One region of the Dendrosporobacter sp. 1207_IL3150 genome, then DNA from elsewhere that is predicted to be linked to it. Evidence: riboswitches for the same ligand, from Rfam matches in the RefSeq annotation. Region 1 holds a riboswitch; the other holds the start of a gene.
What was found. Region 1 has a riboswitch for cobalamin ahead of V6C17_RS06035 (TonB-dependent receptor plug domain-containing protein). Riboswitches for the same ligand answer to the same signal wherever they lie in the genome.
Positions count from the first base shown of each region.

Region 1 (9,080 bases):
CCTGAATAAGAAACTCGGCACTATTAATACCCTGAGCCGATTGTTCCCACTCACTAACTTCTCGCCGCGACATAAAATACGGATGCATTACCGGAACATCTAATTCTTCTAGAAGTCGAATGGCTTCTTGGGCATCACCACCCATAGGTCCGGCCCCCAAACGGAAAGCAAGAAAATTCACCACTAAATCGACTCGCTTACCGGTTTGATTTATCAGTATATCCTTAAGTGTTGCTAAATCTCGATTAGTTGTACGGGCAAAAGCAACCGGCAACACATTGGCAAAGGGCTTCAACTTCTCAATAAAAGCCGCTACACACCCCCGGGTCCGGTTTGGATAGCTGTGACCATAAAATAATATTGCGATTGTCGGCTTATCTTCATCATAACCCTCATGGCGGCGATAGGCTGCTACATTGGCATAATAGCGAGAGATACGCGGCTCTAAAATGCCGGTATCGTCGATAATAATCGGTTCACGAGGTTTTGGGAATGACCGGATACCGCCATAGTCTCTTCCAATAAGATAGAGCATATTACGGATATTTTCTTCTTCAGCATTCTTCCAGTACTTGATAATTTGGATATAGTTTTTCATGTCTTTAAGCTTGCCAACAGGAAGTACTTTTCCCAAAGTTTCGGCTAAGTTCATCATCTTGGTCATAGCCTCGGGCGAAACACGCCCGCCAGAAGTCATGCCTGCTCGCATATCCTTACCGGTAAAACTGCCAAGCCGCAATAGCGAACGGATTTCTTCATTATCGCCCCCAAAGGGAACAATATATCCTTTACAAGTTTGGCAAGCCAAAAATACCAGCTGCTCATATTCTCGCGAAGCTCCCATCAAGTCTAGAATAATACAGTCTGCCTCAATAATCGCATCTTGAATTCGCTCTGCCTCCTCTGAATCGATATGTTTTGCTGCATAAAACAACTTTATTTCCAGACTGCCAGGAAATGATTTCGCTATGTCTCCATTCACATAAGCTAAATCGGCTAATCCGGCATTAGAGACAGATATTACTACTAATTTCATTTACTTTACTCCTTTACCTAACTCATCGATATATTTCCGGCACACCATTTTTGCCAAATATAAAACAACCTCAAAGTAATGAACACGGGATTAAGCAAATAGATGCTAATTGATAGGAAATGGACATTCTTGTTTTGTATATCACGCAGACTAGACCATGCCGGACTACATAGCTATCCGACATGGTCTTCTGTTGTTAAAACGAATGCTTCACGCCAATCTCAATGGTACGAGGCGCTCCGTAAAAATATCCGGACATTGACGACGGCGTACTTTCTGTAGTTACATCATGACGATTCAATACATTCCTCACAGTAGCAAAAACCGTGGTCTCAGGCTGGGCTTTATAGTTTACCGTCAGGCTGACCGGGAAAGCAGGAGGAGCGTCATTGGCTCTGTCCGTTATATAATTAGCTGACAAGTTAGCCGATACCTTATCCAGCGTATAATGAAGTCCTAGTGTTCCTTGAACTCGACTGTACAGACGGCTCCAATTTCTATTATAGTAGGCTTGCGGATTACTGACGACGCCGCCAACCGTATAGCTAAATTTGTCGGATAACTTATCTTCCCAGCTGACCTCCAGCCCTTGATTTCTATATTGATCAAAGTTTTGATACATCTTAGCAGCCGTACTATCTGTTTCGATATAGTCATTCATATCAAGCACAAAATAAGTAGCTTTTACTGCACCTGTTGCAATTTGTTTTTTCCACCCGGTCTCATATGACCATCCACTTTGCGGCTTGAGATTAGGATTGCCGGTAAATCTGTCGCTTGTCACATACATTTCGGTCAGTGTCGGCAGGCGGAAGGCTTTTCCGATATTAACAAACCAGGAGCTGCTTTCACCGATTTTTTCATTGTACTGCAGTTGTGGCAGCAATTGAGTATACTCTTTTCCCTGTTCGGCCTCCGTCTTTTGCCCGCGCACACCGAGAATAATTTTTCGTTCATCGTCAATCTGATGGGTCGCTTGTGTGTATAAAGCAATTACATTCCGCTCAAAAGGACCGGTCTGTTGATTGGTGATAACCGGACTAGCAGGAGCTGAAGCTTTTGTCATTATTACTTTGTTTTGCTCATATTTTTCGGTCTCCAGCGTTATTCCAGCCAGATACTTATTATTTCTGACCTCCCATTGCTTATTAGTATCCAGTCCGTATTTTGCTGTCTTTAAGTTTGTATGAACATCAGCCTTCCTAGGATAACCACCCATGGTGGGTAAAGGAACGCTGCCATCATTATTGCGGGTATAATAGTCTATTTCCCTAAAAGCACCATATACGTTAGCCAGGAGTGTATCATCCTGATACTGAAACGAGAAGCGATCCACACTCTCCTGGTCATTGGAGTACTGCTGGCGATTATTGGTGGATAAGCTTATATCTTCTTTATTAATATCGTCCTTGCTATGCGTATAATTCATCACTAGTTTATCGGTAAAACGATAGGCTCCGTTGAGGCTAATTTTTTCCGAGCCAGTATAGTTGGTGTATTTAGTCGAAGTTGAAGTAACATTCCCAGTCTCCCCACCCTCGACCAGACTTCCGCTGAAGGCCAGCTTACCCGCCTGAAGGTTGAGGCTATGGCTATGGCGGCCAAAGCTGCCGATAGAAGAGGATATGGAGTTATCTACCTGTTTCTTCGTAATGATGTTAATTACACCGCCAAACGCTTCGCTGCCGTACATAACCGAACCTGCACCACGAATTACCTCAACCTTCTCAACGTTTTCCAAGAGAATGTTATCAAGCTGAAATAAACCGTTCATATTAACAGGTGCTCCATTAACCATGACAAGCGTTCCTTTTTTCGCGCCCCGAATAACAATTTCGCTGCTCATTCGTCCGGCAGATTGTCCATAAGGTCCTTGCGAATACATATTAATGCCTTCAATGAACTGCAATGCATCCGCGACGGTTAATGCACCCGTTGCTTTTAACTCTTCGCCTGTTCTAACGGTTACGCTTGCAGGTGTATCTAAATCCTTCATTTCCGCTCGTAAAGCAGTAATCACTAATCTATCCAGACTAAATTCCGACTCTGCCGCCTGTGCACTCGGTAGCGCTAAAAACCCAAAAGCTAACGTAGTACAGATAATTCTTGTTAATTTGTTTTTCATAAGTCACTCTCCAATTAATTTAAGTTTTTTTATTTACATTTTTCGTAGAAGCAATGTGCAATTTGCAACCGCCGCCAGGGTTAAGCGTCTACTGGAATTTAAGAAAGCAAAAACCTCCCGACCTTTGTCGGGAGGTAAATAATCATGCTGAACTAAACCAGGTTATGGTCTGCCCTGCATAATCCCCTCCCCATCGCTCGTGGGTCTAATGGTGATTGTTATATAGGCAGTTCTCCTGACTCTGGATCATTGCTCGCCCAAACCTTCCCAAGACTATCGTCTCAGTGGCAGAGTATAGTATTCGACCCTAATCCTGTATAATATGGCGGTATATTTTCTGCAAGACAGCGTTGTCGTCAATCGGCATACTATTCAAGTATGCCTCATTCCGCCGCCTTGCCTTGCAGAAAATCTCCTCACCATTTTTCTTACAGTCTTAGAGTCGACACTGTACTTTGGGTTTACTCCCCATTACAGTGGCGGGACCGCGCCGGCTTTAAACCGGACTTCCCTATTAAGCCCTTATGGGCACCTATACCAACATATGTACTTATATACATTTGAGTATTATCATGACAGGCAGTGTTTTAACTGCAACTTCTTCTGTAACCTGACCTGGTTTATCATTTAATTATTTAATTCAGCTGAAATACTATTGGCAAGGTTGTAACACAACCAATATTTCTGCCGGTTTCCCTGTCTTTTGCAGGGATAAATCGCCATTTTTTTACTGCCACAATCGCAGCATCATCTAAAGCATCATAGCCAGATGAACTATAAACGACAACATCACCTGGACGACCATTATCATGAACTTGAATCTTTAGGATAACTGTTCCCTGCTGTCCGGCGTTTCGTGCACTGGATGGGTACTGTGGTTCAACTTTACTTAAAATACCTGGCGGCGATATACCCCGTTTCCCGCTACCTGTATCGGCAGAAGGACCGCTTCCTCCACCGCTGTTGCTGGTTGCACTACTGCCACTGCCATTTTCCACAGAATAATAATTGCTTAGCCCACCAGAGGGTTTCACCGCTGTTACCTGGACTTCGGCAGCAAGTATCGACATGGCTTCTGCCACAACCTGGGGGTTTTGGGTCTCAGTTGTTGGCAATGCAACCGGTATAGACTGTGCTGCAGCTGTCGCTGCAGCAGCCGACTGACTATGGACAGCCAAATCTTTGCTACCAGGCGCAGCCAGCTCCAATTCAATTAGTTGTTCAGTAACCACTGGGGGTTCAAACATCGGCCAAGCGAACCAGCCCAAGCCTAGCAAGAAGAATATATGAAATAAACAAGATAATCCTACGGCACGGCGCCATCTAGTACTTGTTGTCATTTACCTACCTCGCCTTCAGCTCTGCCGCAACCGCTATCCGGCGTGCACCGGCCTGTTTCAACTGATCAAGCACCTCAATTACATTTCCATATTCCACTTTTTTATCGCCCCGCAAAACAAACACATTATCTGGCTGTTTTTGAAGTTCTAGGCTTATCCGTTTTTGCAGCAAATTCAAAGGAATTTCTTCCTGCTCAAATATTACCTTTCCATCGGGAAGCACGGTTATATTGATACTGCGGTTAGTATCATTTTGGGTGGAGGCGGCCTGCGGCAGATTTACCGGTATGGTACGCTGTTCCACCATATACAAGGTACTCATCATAAAAAATACCAGCAGAAAAAATATAATATCAATCATGGGAATTATCATTAATTGCGGCTGACTATCGATGCGTAAACTACGCAATTTCATGAGCTTCCCTCCGCACCTGCTTTTTTTTGGCCAGCCGGATAACCAAGAGTGCAGTAATTTGCTCCATGTCAGTAATCAATTTATCCAACCGGTGCGAAAAGTACACATGAGTAGATAGTGCCATGACTGCTACAACCAGCCCGGCAGCAGTTGCAATAAGAGCTTCACCAACGCCGCCGGTGATTGCCATCGGCTGACCTGATTGCACGTTAAACACACTAAATGAATTAATCATACCAATAACAGTTCCCAAAAGCCCCAAAAGCGGCGCCATAGTTACGATAGCACTAAGAAAACTCATGTTTTCACGTAAACGCGCCGCTGCCAGCATTGACCCGGCTGTCATAGTATTTTCCACCTGTTCGTCTCGCTGGTAGGCGTGCAAACCTTGAGCAGCCAAATTGCTAACAATACCTGGAGTTTGCTCACAAAACTGCAGTGCTTCAGTCAGCCGCTGACGCTCTAATAGCTGCTGCAGTTTTTCTATAAAAGCCATCATATTTACATTGCCATTGCGATAGTATAAATACCTTTCGACCGCAATGGTCACCACAATTAGTGAGCATAATGCCAGCAGATACATAACTGGCCCACCCTTGTTAAACAAACTTACGCATTGTAATAATAAGTCCATTTTAAATCTCCTTTAACTCAACGCAAATTATTGACAATCCTTATGATACTTTGCGTTGATAGTTCTTCTATCTTACAGTAAGCTCCGCCAAGCTTTTGCGCGATTTTTTCCGCAATACCTAGTTTTATAAATTCATGTTCGGTATCAATGATCAAGCTGTGAACTCCAGCTGTCCCAAGCTTACTCGCCACTTCGAAAGCTGCATTAACCGCATCTGATTGATTTCTGCTACTATTTGCCCGCCCATCTGTGACTAGTACCACAACTGGTTGCCCATCTTTATCCCGTCGTTTAAGAGCCTGTATAACCTCTAGCGTCATGGTCAAACCAGCGGCAAGCGGAGTTTTCCCACCTGTAGGCATATGCTTTAAACACTTTTGAGCCAAATCCACACTGCGGGTCACTGGCAGCAGCAGTTCGGCCTGATCACGTCGGAAGGCAATCAACCCCACCTTGTCCCTTTTTTGATAAGCATCTTGCAGCAGGGCTAAAACTGTCCCCTTAACGGCTTTCATCCTTTGTCGTGCCCCCATTGAGCCACTGGCATCAACAACAAACAAGAATGTGGTCCCAATATGTTTTTCGCGAATTTTTTTCCGCCAATCTTGTCGATATATGGTCAGAGCGCAATTCCCTCTCGGTCTTGAACGCTGGTAAGGTGCAGCGGCCCGTAAAGTCGCATCAAGGGCAAGATCAGTAAAACTATCCGGTCTATTCTCAACCCTTACATAGCGGCCTAGTTTCATATCAGTTCTAGTAAGACTACGTTTGCCCGTTCCTTGACGGGCAATTCTATCTCTAGTATTAAAATCCAATTTACCGATTGTCAAAGGCATACCAATATCGGCAGTATGTTCAGCCGCGGAGCTATTATGATTACCGTCTTGCTGATTTTGTTCGTTTTCATGAAATTGAGTCTGTTCCAGTTCAGAATAACCATGGTGTTCGGTGTGACACTGCCGTTGGTTTTGGTTTCCATCATCTTGTTCTCCAGCCGGCTCGTTCTCTTTCGGCTCAGATGGCTGGACTGAAGGCGAATCGGCCATTCTTTGCTGCTCTATACGATGTGGCAGCACTAATTTAGCGGCTGCTGCAACATCATCTGGTGAAACAAAAAGCCGCTCAGCTAGCGCAGCAATGGCTTTGGCAGCTTCTACCAGGAATAATTCTGCCCGATGACCAGCAGACTGAGCTTTGCAGCATTGTTGTACAGTCAGTTCTACCATAGCTTCTGATAATTCTACATAGGGGAGCCGTTGCTTTGCAGCAGCAAGTTGCTGCTGCAAACACAAAGTTTCTGCTTGAAATTGGCGATTAAAACCAGCCGGATCGATTTCATAAGCCAAAAACCGGCGAATAATCTGAGCACGCAACGCAATATCCTGCTCTCCCACAACATTTACAACCATTCCAAAGCGATCAAGCAGCTGCGGCGGCAGGCTTCCTTCCTCAGGATTCATACTTCCTATCATGATGAACCGTGAATTTTGGCAGCATGAAATACCTTCTCGTTCAACAATATTTGTGCCGGTTGAAGCTGCATTTAAGATTCCGCTTACAATTTCACGCCGAAGTAGATTGATTTCATCAATATATAAAATGTTATTATCAGCTTTTGCTAAAATACCAGGTGCCACTGATTTAACGCCCTGTTTGATGGCTTTTTGAATATCTATACTGCCAAAAACCATGTCCTCAGTGGCATTAAGGGGTAATTCAACAATGCTAATACCTTCGAGCAGATTAGCAAGACCGCGAACTAATGTCGATTTTGCGGCGCCTTTTACACCATTGAGCAGCAAACCACCGGCTTTTGGATTCACTGCTGCAATAAGCAGAGCCTGTTTAACTTGCTCTTGTCCTACAACTGCCGCGAACGGAAATACCATTCTCCGCACTATAGTTGCCTCCTATAACTGATGTTCATCGAAGACTGTCTCGATTTTATTCCAATCTAATACCCCATCTTCAAATGGACGCCTGCGCATTCGGTGAGGCAATGCCATCCGGGCAGCCTGCTTTATATCGTCAGTATTTACAAAAGCACGCCCTTGAAAAGCAGCCATGGTCATGGCTGTCTTAATTACCGTGATATCAGCCCGATGACCATCTACTTCTAGGGCTATAGAAAGCTTTGCCGTTAGCAGCAATAAATCATCGGGTAACTCAATCTGAGGCAATAGCTTTCGGGCTTTATTAATTTGCTCAGCTAGTTGCTGCTGTTTCTCAGCATAGTTAGAAGCAAATTCCGCCTGATTTTGTTCATAAGCCAATCGGCGTTTTATAACTTCAACCCGTTGTTCAGGTGCATGTTCGCCTTTAACCGTTACCGATAAAGCAAACCTATCTACTAATTGGGGGCGAATATCACCTTCTTCGGGATTCATTGTACCCACCAGGACAAATTTAGCCGGATGTGAGTAGGAAACTCCTTCCCGCTCAACCGTGCTAACTCCCATTGCCGCAGCATCTAACAGCACATCAACAACATGATCATCCAGCAAGTTTATTTCATCCACATATAAAATATTGCGATTTGCATCTGCCAATATCCCAGGTTCAAAGCGCTTTTCGCCCTCTTTTATTGCGTGTTCAATATCAAGAGTACCTACAACCCGGTCTTCCGTAGCGCTTATCGGCAGTTCAACGACACGCATTTTTGCAAATTTGCTGTCTGCTTTTTGATTGGAATTTTTTCGGTCTATACAGTCCGCACACAAGTTTACCATACTGTTGGGATCACAATGAAAACGGCAGCTGCTAAACACCTCCATTGGTGGCAGCAAGTCTGCCAAGGCTCGCACAGCTGTCGACTTAGCTGTACCTTTTTCCCCTTTAATCAGTACTCCACCTAGTGAAGGATTGATTATATTCAAAATTAAAGCTAGTTTCATATCATCTTGGCCAACAATGGCCGTAAATGGATAAATGGTAGTATTCATTTCTTCCTCCCAATGTCTTTTAACAGACTTTCAAATAACTACGGCATCTCTAAATCGACTTAAGTTGCTCATTATCCAGCATCTCAAATATGGTATTACCTAAGAGGCAGCTGAGCTGCTAACTGCTCAGATGTTATAACAGTTGTATTTGCTTTCTTCACTAGCTCTCTATACAGATTAGTTGCCTTTCCTCCACTATAGTCACGCTGTTCGATAGGCGTATCTTCAAGTATTATTAACTTCTTAGCCTTAAAGGCTGCTCTAAGATTATCGAGATTAAGATCGCCAAAACAAACATTGGTCAATATGGTGAGGTCAGCTTGAGCAATTTGCTCTCGATGCTGCTCGGCAGACTCTTCAGCAATAACACTAAAGGGCGGAATAAATATACCGGGTATTTTAAAGGCTTTGGCCGCTTCGGCATCGGCATCGCCTTCAGCTAACACTCCGCATGTTATATTGCAGCCACGCTCATATAATAGCCGCAATACAGCACCAGCAGTACCACCGCCGCCAATAACATGAACCTTCCTTTGCGAACATACGCTGTCATGCGCAGCATAAGTATGCAAGTCTAGCGCACCAGTT
Region 1 covers NZ_JBAIYU010000010.1:540,943-550,022, forward strand. Annotated here, with positions in the region: gene bchH (magnesium chelatase subunit H) at 1-1,036, opposite strand, end outside; gene V6C17_RS06035 (TonB-dependent receptor plug domain-containing protein) at 1,233-3,161, opposite strand; cobalamin riboswitch at 3,534-3,712, opposite strand; gene V6C17_RS06040 (energy transducer TonB) at 3,797-4,501, opposite strand; gene V6C17_RS06045 (ExbD/TolR family protein) at 4,506-4,916, opposite strand; gene V6C17_RS06050 (MotA/TolQ/ExbB proton channel family protein) at 4,903-5,550, opposite strand; gene V6C17_RS06055 (magnesium chelatase subunit D family protein) at 5,568-7,439, opposite strand; gene V6C17_RS06060 (ATP-binding protein) at 7,461-8,492, opposite strand; gene V6C17_RS06065 (ABC transporter ATP-binding protein) at 8,588-9,080, opposite strand, start outside.

Region 2 (9,080 bases), on a different contig from region 1:
GCGTTCAACTTCTTGCATCATTGCTGTTCCAATAATCTTTTTATGATCAATCAATTCGGTAATTAAATTTATGTAAGTAGTGTAGCCAACTACGATATCTGCTGTTTCGATTGCTTCACGAGCCCGGGGTGTCATATCTTCTAAACTACCTGGTCCGATACCTATTACGACTATTTCGCCTGCACAATAGCCACTGTTACCCTCCCGAATTTCGACTTGGGAAGTAGTATTTTGCTGTTCTGGCTCGCCAATATTGCTGTTGCTTCGCATACATTTCCAACTCCAATCTTATCATTCACAAAACTTGATATATCTAGATTATGTTTTTCAATCGTACTTTTAATTTCATCATTTGTATAAAATTTTATCGGTACATTCAGCTCTTCAGATGTATCTAATAGACCTTGCTCGTCGCTTTTTAAAGTAGTGCTACCAATTATACAAATACTTTTTTTGCTTTTGCCTGCTATTTGGCAGGCAGTATCTATAGCATCGCTTATTTCTTGTTTCGATGTGCCGCGTCGGCAGCCTATACCAATTGCGAGTGTCGGCGGCCGCAGAAACAAGTGCTGACTTTTTACTTTAATTGCGCGGTCGGTAATTATAACCGAGAAAGCATGATCACTTTCATGCAGTGTGGCCAAATCACATATTTTAACGCCTAATATGGCTGCTTGTTCTGAGTACCATGCACTTTTAGAGAGCGTATAATCAAGAAAAAAATCAACATGCTCATTGTTAGCTAATGCAGCATTTGCTTTTTTTAAATTATCAAAAGGATCAAAAGCTAAGCCTAGCTTTACAGCTAATATATCAGCCGCCGGTTTGCCGGCAACATCAGTTGCGGTAGTAATCACAGGCGAGGCTGATATATTACTGGCTATCAATCTCGTCAAATCATTGGCACCGCCTATATGGCCTGCCAGCAAACTAATAACATTAATGCCGGCTTCATCTGCAACAATAACGGCTGGATCAGTTCGTTTATCTAAGATATGCGGAGCAATAACCCGGACAACAATTCCTGCAGCCATAACAAAAATAAGACCATCATAACTTTGAAATATCTTTGCAACAAGATGCTGCAGCGACTCATACTCTTGTCCATATTTTAAAGGATTGCGTCCCTTTTTTACAAAAATATCAACATTGTTGAAATTTTGAGCAATTTTCTCCGATAAATAAGCACCGTTATTCGTGACAGATATTATTGCAATTTTCATTTCGCGTCCCGATACATGTGACCAAATTCGGGCGCATATAAGCGTGATAATGCATAGTCGCTATCGAGACATCTGCTTACCACGATCATAGCAGTACGGTCAATACTTTGCTCTTTTGTTTTAGCAGCTATATCGCTAAGTGTGCCTCTTATAATTTTTTGTTCAGGCCAAGACGCTTTTTGGACTACGGCAATCGGGGTATCCGCAGGATAACCGCCGTTGATTAGCTCATTTGTAACATTGTCCAACATATGTACACTTAGAAAGATGCACATGCTTGCATTGTGGCTTGCGAGAGATGCCAGTTTTTCCTTTTCCGGCACAGGTGTTCTGCCTTCGAGCCTTGTTATAATTACAGTTTGAGATACTTCAGGCAAAGTATATTCCAGCTTAAGTGCAGCCGCGGTAGCCAAGAATGAGCTTACACCAGGAATTACTTCATATGTAATATTAAGCTTATCAAGCTTATCCATTTGTTCTTTAATAGCACCATATATGCTAGGGTCGCCAGTATGGACACGAGCAACTGTCTGATTGCTCTTAGCTGCCTTTTCCATTACCTCGATTACTTCGTCAAGTGTCATTGAGGCACTGTTATATATAGCAGCTCCCTGCTTAGCAAATGCTAATAAAGCCGGATTAACAAGCGATCCAGCATAAATTACTACATCAGCTTCACGAAGTAGTCTTTGTCCTTTTACTGTAATCAGTTCCGGATCTCCAGGGCCGGCCCCTATAAAATATACATTCATTAAAAACCCTCCTGCTTAACTAAAATCAATGATAAATACTCCCGTTTTACACCCCTTAAAGAATTTAAATCACGAGTATAAAATTGATCGGGATAACCTAGTTTACTCATAAAAACAGCTTTATCTTGAAGTCCAAGTTCTTCGAGAATATCTAAGATTTGTTCATATTTATTGGCTACTTTCATTAAAACTACATTAGGAAAAGTTGCTAAAATAGGTTTAAGTTCACTTGGATCATCAATTGCGGGAACAATTGCAAGTTTTTCATTACCTTCAGCTAAGGCCCGATTGAGCAGCGCGGCTGTTGCTGAAAAAGAGGTTACACCTGGTATGCTTTCAACTGAAACATCAGGGATAATTTGCTGTACTTTATTGAGCAGGTAGGTGTATGTGCTGAACAGCATTGCATCTCCAATTGTTATGAAGGCAACGTTTTTACCGTCTTTAAGATATTTCGCGATTTTTTGAGCTCCACTTTGCCATTCAGCGTTTAAAATTTCTTTATCTCGAACCATTGGCGTGGAAATTTCAACTATCTCAGCTGTACTAGAAATATGAGGTTTTGCAACCTTGAGTGCTACACTATCATTTTTATCACTTGAACGAGGTATACATATTATATCTGCTGTTTGAAGAATTTCTGCTGCCCTTAAGGTAAGCAGATCGGGTGATCCAGGGCCAACTCCGACTCCAAAAAACCTACCTATATTAGCCATGTTGGCCTCCTTTTAGACACGAAATTATATTAATCGGATTTATTGCTTGAAGCATGTTATATGAAGCAACTTTTCGGATTCTTGAAACCTGTACCCCAAAAGCTTCTACTGTAAAGTTATCTTTTGCCTGAACAGTTTGCAGTGCTTTATATAAAGTCTCAACCGTTACAGCTGTAATTATCATTCGTCCACCGATTTTTAGTAAATTGTTGGCCGCCTCTATTATCTCTTCTAGCTTGCCGCCGCTTCCTCCAACGAAAACAACATCACAAAGAGGAATATTAACTAAGACATCAGGAGCATTCCCCTCAATGACAGCAATATTAGAAACGCCGAACTTATCGCAGTTAGCTCTAATTAGGCTTACTCCTTCAGCTTCTCTTTCAACTGCAAATACTTTACCCTCAGGAGCAAGCAGGGCTGCTTCAACTGACAAAGAGCCTGTGCCAGCCCCAATATCTAAAACTACGTCGGTTGACTTGATTTTTGCTTTTGCCAGCGCTAATATCCGCACCTCGCACTTTGTCATGGGAATATTACCGCGTATAAATTTTTCATCATCTATGCCAATAAAATGTGTCATGCTTTCACCACCATTACGCAATGCGAAAATCCCTCAATAAGACTAGCATTGGTGAGATTTGCACTGATGATCTCTTCGCTTTCATAAGATAGGTTTGCACAAATCCACACCAGACTCTCTGGCGGCCAGCCAATATTCATAAGGCGTGTCGCAATAGTTTTTGGATTGTTTATACTATCAGTTAAAATTCCGAGTTTTCTCCCTGGCTTGTACTCTAGCTTTTCGGCATCCGGTTCACGACCGTGCATACTTACTAAAGCAGCATCTTGCCAAGGCAGCGCAAGCTTGGCAAATGCAAGCTGAAACGAGCTGATGCCTGGTATTACTGTTAATTGGTTTTGTGAAAACCTTCCCCTTAGTGCACTCAGCAAGCTGTAATATCCTGGATCACCCGAGACAAGGACAACAACATCAGATGTACTAGATTTCATTTCAATGAAATCTAGTACATCTGCTATATCACTTTGGATTGCTTTTTTTACACAATCATGAGTAGCTAATGTGTCAAGAGCACGTTTACTGCCAACGATAACTTTGGCAGAATCAATAGTACGTTTCGCAATAGGAAGCAAATAGTCGGGAGACCCAGGTCCGATACCGACGACTACTATTTTATATTCCATCCCAGAGTTCCTCCTATTTCAATTGCAGAGCTGTCATAACCCAAAATATCACCTTTTAATGTTACAATAGCTGTTCCAACTGTTAAATCTCCAAATACGTAACGCATCGCACGCTCACTTGCGCGCTTTGCCAAGGTATCATAAACCGACACCATCTTATAGTGCTCGATTATCGGTAAGGCTGCTTCAGTAGTAGTACAAGCTAGAATTTCCTGCAGCGCTGACTGCGGTGCACCTGCTGCCCCCATGTACGCAGCTAGTGTTTCCAGCCTGGCGTCAGCCATGCGATTATGTGTATGGAAGATACCAGCTGCAACTTTAACAAGTTTACCTAGATGACCAAACAGTAAAACATTCTTAATTTTTTGGTTGACACAGTTTTCTAACATATGTCCAATGAAATTACTTGTTTGTATGACTGCCTCGGCAGGCAGAGAGAACTTGTTAATTGCTATATCTTGACCAATCTTACCGGGGACTAGAACTAATGTGTCATATCCTTGGGCTTTAGCCACACTAATTTGCGGAGTTAATGAATTTTTGAAGGCCTCTTCAGACATTGGCTCAACTATACCTGTAGTTCCGATAATAGAAAGACCGCCAATTATGCCAAGTGTTGAATTTAAAGTTCGCTTAGCAAGTGTCTCGCCGGCGGGGATGGATATAACAGCTTCTGCCCCGCAATCTATGGGCAGCACTTCTCGTAAAGCATTGGTAATCATAAAATGCGGTCCTGGATTAATTGCAGGTTGGCCAACAGCGACAGCTAATCCAGGCTTGGTAACAACACCAACACCTTTGCCGGCTTTAATTGTAATTTCTTGTGTCGAAGTTATTCTAACATCAGCTTCAACAGCTGTTCCGTTAGTAATATCGGGATCATCGCCTGAATCTTTAATAACTCTGGCAAAACCACCGGTATCTTTTTTAAAGCTGCTAGCAATTGGTACACATATTAATTTGCCTTGAGGAGAAAGCACTTCGACTATGTTTGGAAACTGCCCATAATGTGCTAACACTGCAGCTTTAGCGGCGGCGGCAGCACAACTACCAGTAGTAAAGCCTGAGCGTAATTTTTTTGACAAACTAAAAAACCCCCTATAGTCAGGGGGTATTAAAATAAACAATACATAAGCACTGCTTAGAATATTACCCACCTGCCTATCATCCGTAGGTCGTTTCACTCCTATTCGGAGTTATGACGGTGTGTGTTAAAACAGGCAGGTCTCCTGGCTTGAATCATCGCATGTCTGCACCTTCCCAGGTTACCCCAGTGGCATAAAGCTGACATACTCAACAAATACAGTGGCGGGACCGCGCCGGTATCACACCGGACTTCCCTTTTAAGCAGTTGCACCTGTTTCCTCTTCTATTTCATTTAACATTTATAAGTCAAATAAATAATAACTATAGTATATTCCATAAATTGCATTAAGTTCCTGCTAAAACAACAAAAATCAGTAAAATTTTTCATTATCGCTTACCGATTTCAACACTCGAAGCGACTTATTTTTAATGCAGTCGACATCATGTAGGATTTTCCCGTAAAATATGTAGGATTTTTTATAAAAAAAAGAAAGGATTTTTCCAACTTATTCAGAATAGTTATTTAGTATTGATTGGTCTAATATATGACCAATATGTGAACAAGGGAGTGGAAATATGAAAAAAGTAAGTGATAACTGGCAATCAGCATTTCCTGCCGGAAAAGTTGGTCCGCAATTTTGGGCTGCATTTGAAGAAAATGCTAAGAATGCTAGTACCGAGATTTTTAAAGTAAAAACAGCTGCAGAAGCAAAAGAAATCGTTACTAACCTAGCGAAATTCACTAATGCTAAAAAAGTTGTTGCGGTTAATAGTGCAATGCAAGAAGCTGCAAATATTAATGAAGAACTAAAAGCACTCGGTATAGCAGTATATAATGATAAGTTTGATATAGCCGAGCATGCGGAAAGTGCTGATATTGGTATTTCAACAGTGGAATTTGCTATAGGTGAGTCCGGAAGTCTTTGTATGGACGGGTTTTCATACGAAGCTCGTGTTGTAACTATGCTTCCGCCGATACATATTGCTTTCATGAACGCTAATAACATCGTACCTGGAATTTCCGAAGCTTTTGAAGTGATTTCTAAAGTATATGACGATGGCTATGTAAGCTTTATTACAGGCCCAAGCCGTACAGCCGATATCGAACGTGTTTTAACTATTGGTGTTCATGGACCAAGCCGTTTAATTTTAATTGCTGTTGATGAAGATATCAACGGAGGTGTGAAATAATGGAAAATACTAATCGTGATATAAAAAGAGAAATAAATGAAAAATTAAATGACCAGGTATTACGTGGAGCTTTAGGACGATTTGCAACAGCATATCCTATCGCACGTGCTAAAGCATATGAAAATGTCGAAGACGTTGATGCTTTACGTGAACAGTTTAGACAAATGAAAATCGAAACTGTTAATAATATTGATGCGGTTGCAGATCAGTTTGAAGCATCCGTAATTAAACGGGGCGGTAAAGTTTTCCGTGCTAAAGACGGAGACGCTCTAAAAGAATACTTAATTGATTTATGCAAAAAAGCTAATGTAAAACGCATCGTAAAGTCCAAGTCTATGGCATCCGAAGAAATTCATCTAAATCATGCTTTAGAAGAAGCCGGACTTCATGTTAAAGAAACAGATTTAGGCGAATGGATTATCTCCCTTGCCGGACACAAACCATCTCATATGGTTATGCCTGCGATTCACTTAAATAAAGAACAAATTGCTGAATATTTCTCAAAAGAACTACAGCAGGAAATTCCAACAGATATTCCTTTCATGGTACAGGCTGCCCGTAAAGCGCTCCGTACTGAGTTCTTAACTGCTGACATGGGTATCTCAGGCGCTAACTTCGGCATTGCTGAAAACGGTGCTATCGGTCTAGTAACAAATGAAGGTAATGCACGCTTAGTTACTACCCTTCCTCGCGTCCATGTTGTAATTATTGGTTATGAGAAACTTATTCCAACAATTAAAGATGCTGCTCCTATTCTCCGGACATTACCTCGTAACGCAACAGGTCAGCGTATGACTAGTTATATGACAATGACTACTGGACAAACTCCGGTCATTGTTAAGCAAGATGGTAAATGGATCGAGCAAGATAAAGAACTTCATGTTATTTTGTTAGATAACGGCCGTCTTAAGGCTGCAAAAGATCCTAAGTTCAAAGAAATATATAACTGTGTTCGCTGTGCGTCTTGTCTCAATGTATGCCCTGTTTATACAATTGTTGGTGGTCACGTTTACGGACATATCTACGCGGGCGGTATTGGTGCAATTTTAACTGCTTTCCTTCACAGCATGGGTGATTTCGAACAAATTAATGAACTTTGTATCGGCTGTCGTAAGTGCGTAGAAATTTGCCCTGGAAAAATGAATATTCCTGGTCTTATTGAAGAATTAAGATCACAAAGAGTTAAAGACAATGGTCTTCCGTTTGGAGTTAAGGCTGTTTTTGAAAACGTTCTAGCAAATCGTAAAGTATTCCATACTTTGCTTCGTTTAGCAGCTATTGGTCAAAAGCCGTTCCAATCAGGCAAAGTAATTCGCCACTTACCTCTCTTCCTCGCGGGCTTAGCAAAAGATCGCAGTCTTCCAGCTGTAGCAGATACTCCTTTCCGTGATAGAGTTCAAAAAATCACCAGAAAAATCGCAAATCCTAAGAAGCGTATTGCTTTCTTCAGCGGATGTAATATTGACTTTATATTCCCTGAAACTGGTGAATCAGTATATAAAGTGCTTCATGATCTTAATATGGAAGTCGTATTCCCTGAAGATCAAAGCTGTTGCGGTAAACCTGTACTAGGTATGGGAGACAAGGAAACGGCTAAAAGCATTGCGATAAAGAATATCGAAGCGTTCGAAGCAGCTAATGCTGATGTTATCCTTTCGGCTTGTCCTACTTGCGCTGAAACTTGGCACGAAACCTATGTTGAACTTTTCCACGATGACCCTCAATGGAAAAACCGTGTTGAGAAGATAGCTCATAAAGTCCGTGAGTTCAGCCATTTTGTCGCTGAAGAATATGCTAAGGCAGGACGCTTGAATAAAGTGGCAGGCGGAACAAAAGTAACTTACCATGATTCTTGTCATATGAAACGTGGTCTAAATATTTTTGAAGAGCCTCGCAAACTGCTCGAAGCAGCAAAAGGCTATGACTTCGTAGAAATGAATAACTGCGATAAATGCTGCGGTATGGCTGGAGCGTTCGGGGTTAAATATACTGAACTTTCAATGCCAATCCTTAAAGAGAAAATCCAAAATATCAAAGACAGTGGTGCTGAAGTCATTGCCGTGGGTTGCCCTGCGTGCATGATGCAAATTCAAGGCGGTCTTGATAAACAATTGCCTAGCGTAAAAATTAAGCATGTAGCTGAAATTTTAGCTGAAAACATTAAAGATTAGTCTTAGTCATTTTATTAATAGGATCGGCATACCACACAGTGTATGCCGATCTTATTTCATAAACTATGGAAAAAAACCGACTTCATATGAAGTCGGTTTTTTTACGTTATTTCTTGTATTAATTCAAGTCGCTCACTGTCGGGCCCCTTAAAGAATACTATCTTCTTGTTATTAACGAGCTTAGGTTCAGTGAATATAAACTCGACGTTAACACCTTTAAGTTTATTTATAGCTTCGCCGATGTCCTTCACCTTAAATGCTAAATGATCAACAGCACCCGATCCTACTCTATTGTCTTTGTCAGCATATTGGATTAGCTCGATTGTATAATTTCCTGAACTAAGGTATGTGAGCTTTATAAAGCTGTTTTGATAACTGTCTACAAGCTTGCAACCCAAAACATTACAATAAAAGTCAACAGAAAGGTCGGTATTGCTAACAACAATACCGACATGAGCACATTTAAACATATTCGACTCCAAATTTAGGCTTCTCCCTTACCCATAGCCAAGCCTATCTCTAATGCTTTTGTATTTACACTTTCAGTACCTTTTGGTACGCGGTGTAAAACTGCCTTAAGCAAAGACTCACCAGTTACAATGCCAGTCGCGCCAACAATTGCACCAAGAGCGATAATATTAGCAAACATAGCATTACCTAGTTCCTCTCGAGCAGCTTTTGTAATTGGCAATGATAAAACCCCAGCAGTCGTTTCTGGAAGCTGCTTAACAAAAG
Region 2 covers NZ_JBAIYU010000011.1:52,328-61,407, forward strand. Annotated here, with positions in the region: gene cobJ (precorrin-3B C(17)-methyltransferase) at 1-135, opposite strand, end outside; gene V6C17_RS07905 (cobalt-precorrin 5A hydrolase) at 171-1,223, opposite strand; gene cobM (precorrin-4 C(11)-methyltransferase) at 1,220-1,975, opposite strand; gene cobI (precorrin-2 C(20)-methyltransferase) at 1,975-2,691, opposite strand; gene cbiT (precorrin-6Y C5,15-methyltransferase (decarboxylating) subunit CbiT) at 2,684-3,274, opposite strand; gene cbiE (precorrin-6y C5,15-methyltransferase (decarboxylating) subunit CbiE) at 3,271-3,897, opposite strand; gene cbiD (cobalt-precorrin-5B (C(1))-methyltransferase CbiD) at 3,882-4,982, opposite strand; cobalamin riboswitch at 5,100-5,273, opposite strand; gene V6C17_RS07935 (LutC/YkgG family protein) at 5,560-6,174, shown strand; gene ldhH (L-lactate dehydrogenase (quinone) large subunit LdhH) at 6,174-8,345, shown strand; gene V6C17_RS07945 (VOC family protein) at 8,447-8,815, opposite strand; gene V6C17_RS07950 (2-oxoacid:acceptor oxidoreductase family protein) at 8,830-9,080, opposite strand, start outside.
Region 2: another riboswitch for cobalamin. It lies ahead of cbiD (cobalt-precorrin-5B (C(1))-methyltransferase CbiD); the one in region 1 lies ahead of V6C17_RS06035 (TonB-dependent receptor plug domain-containing protein).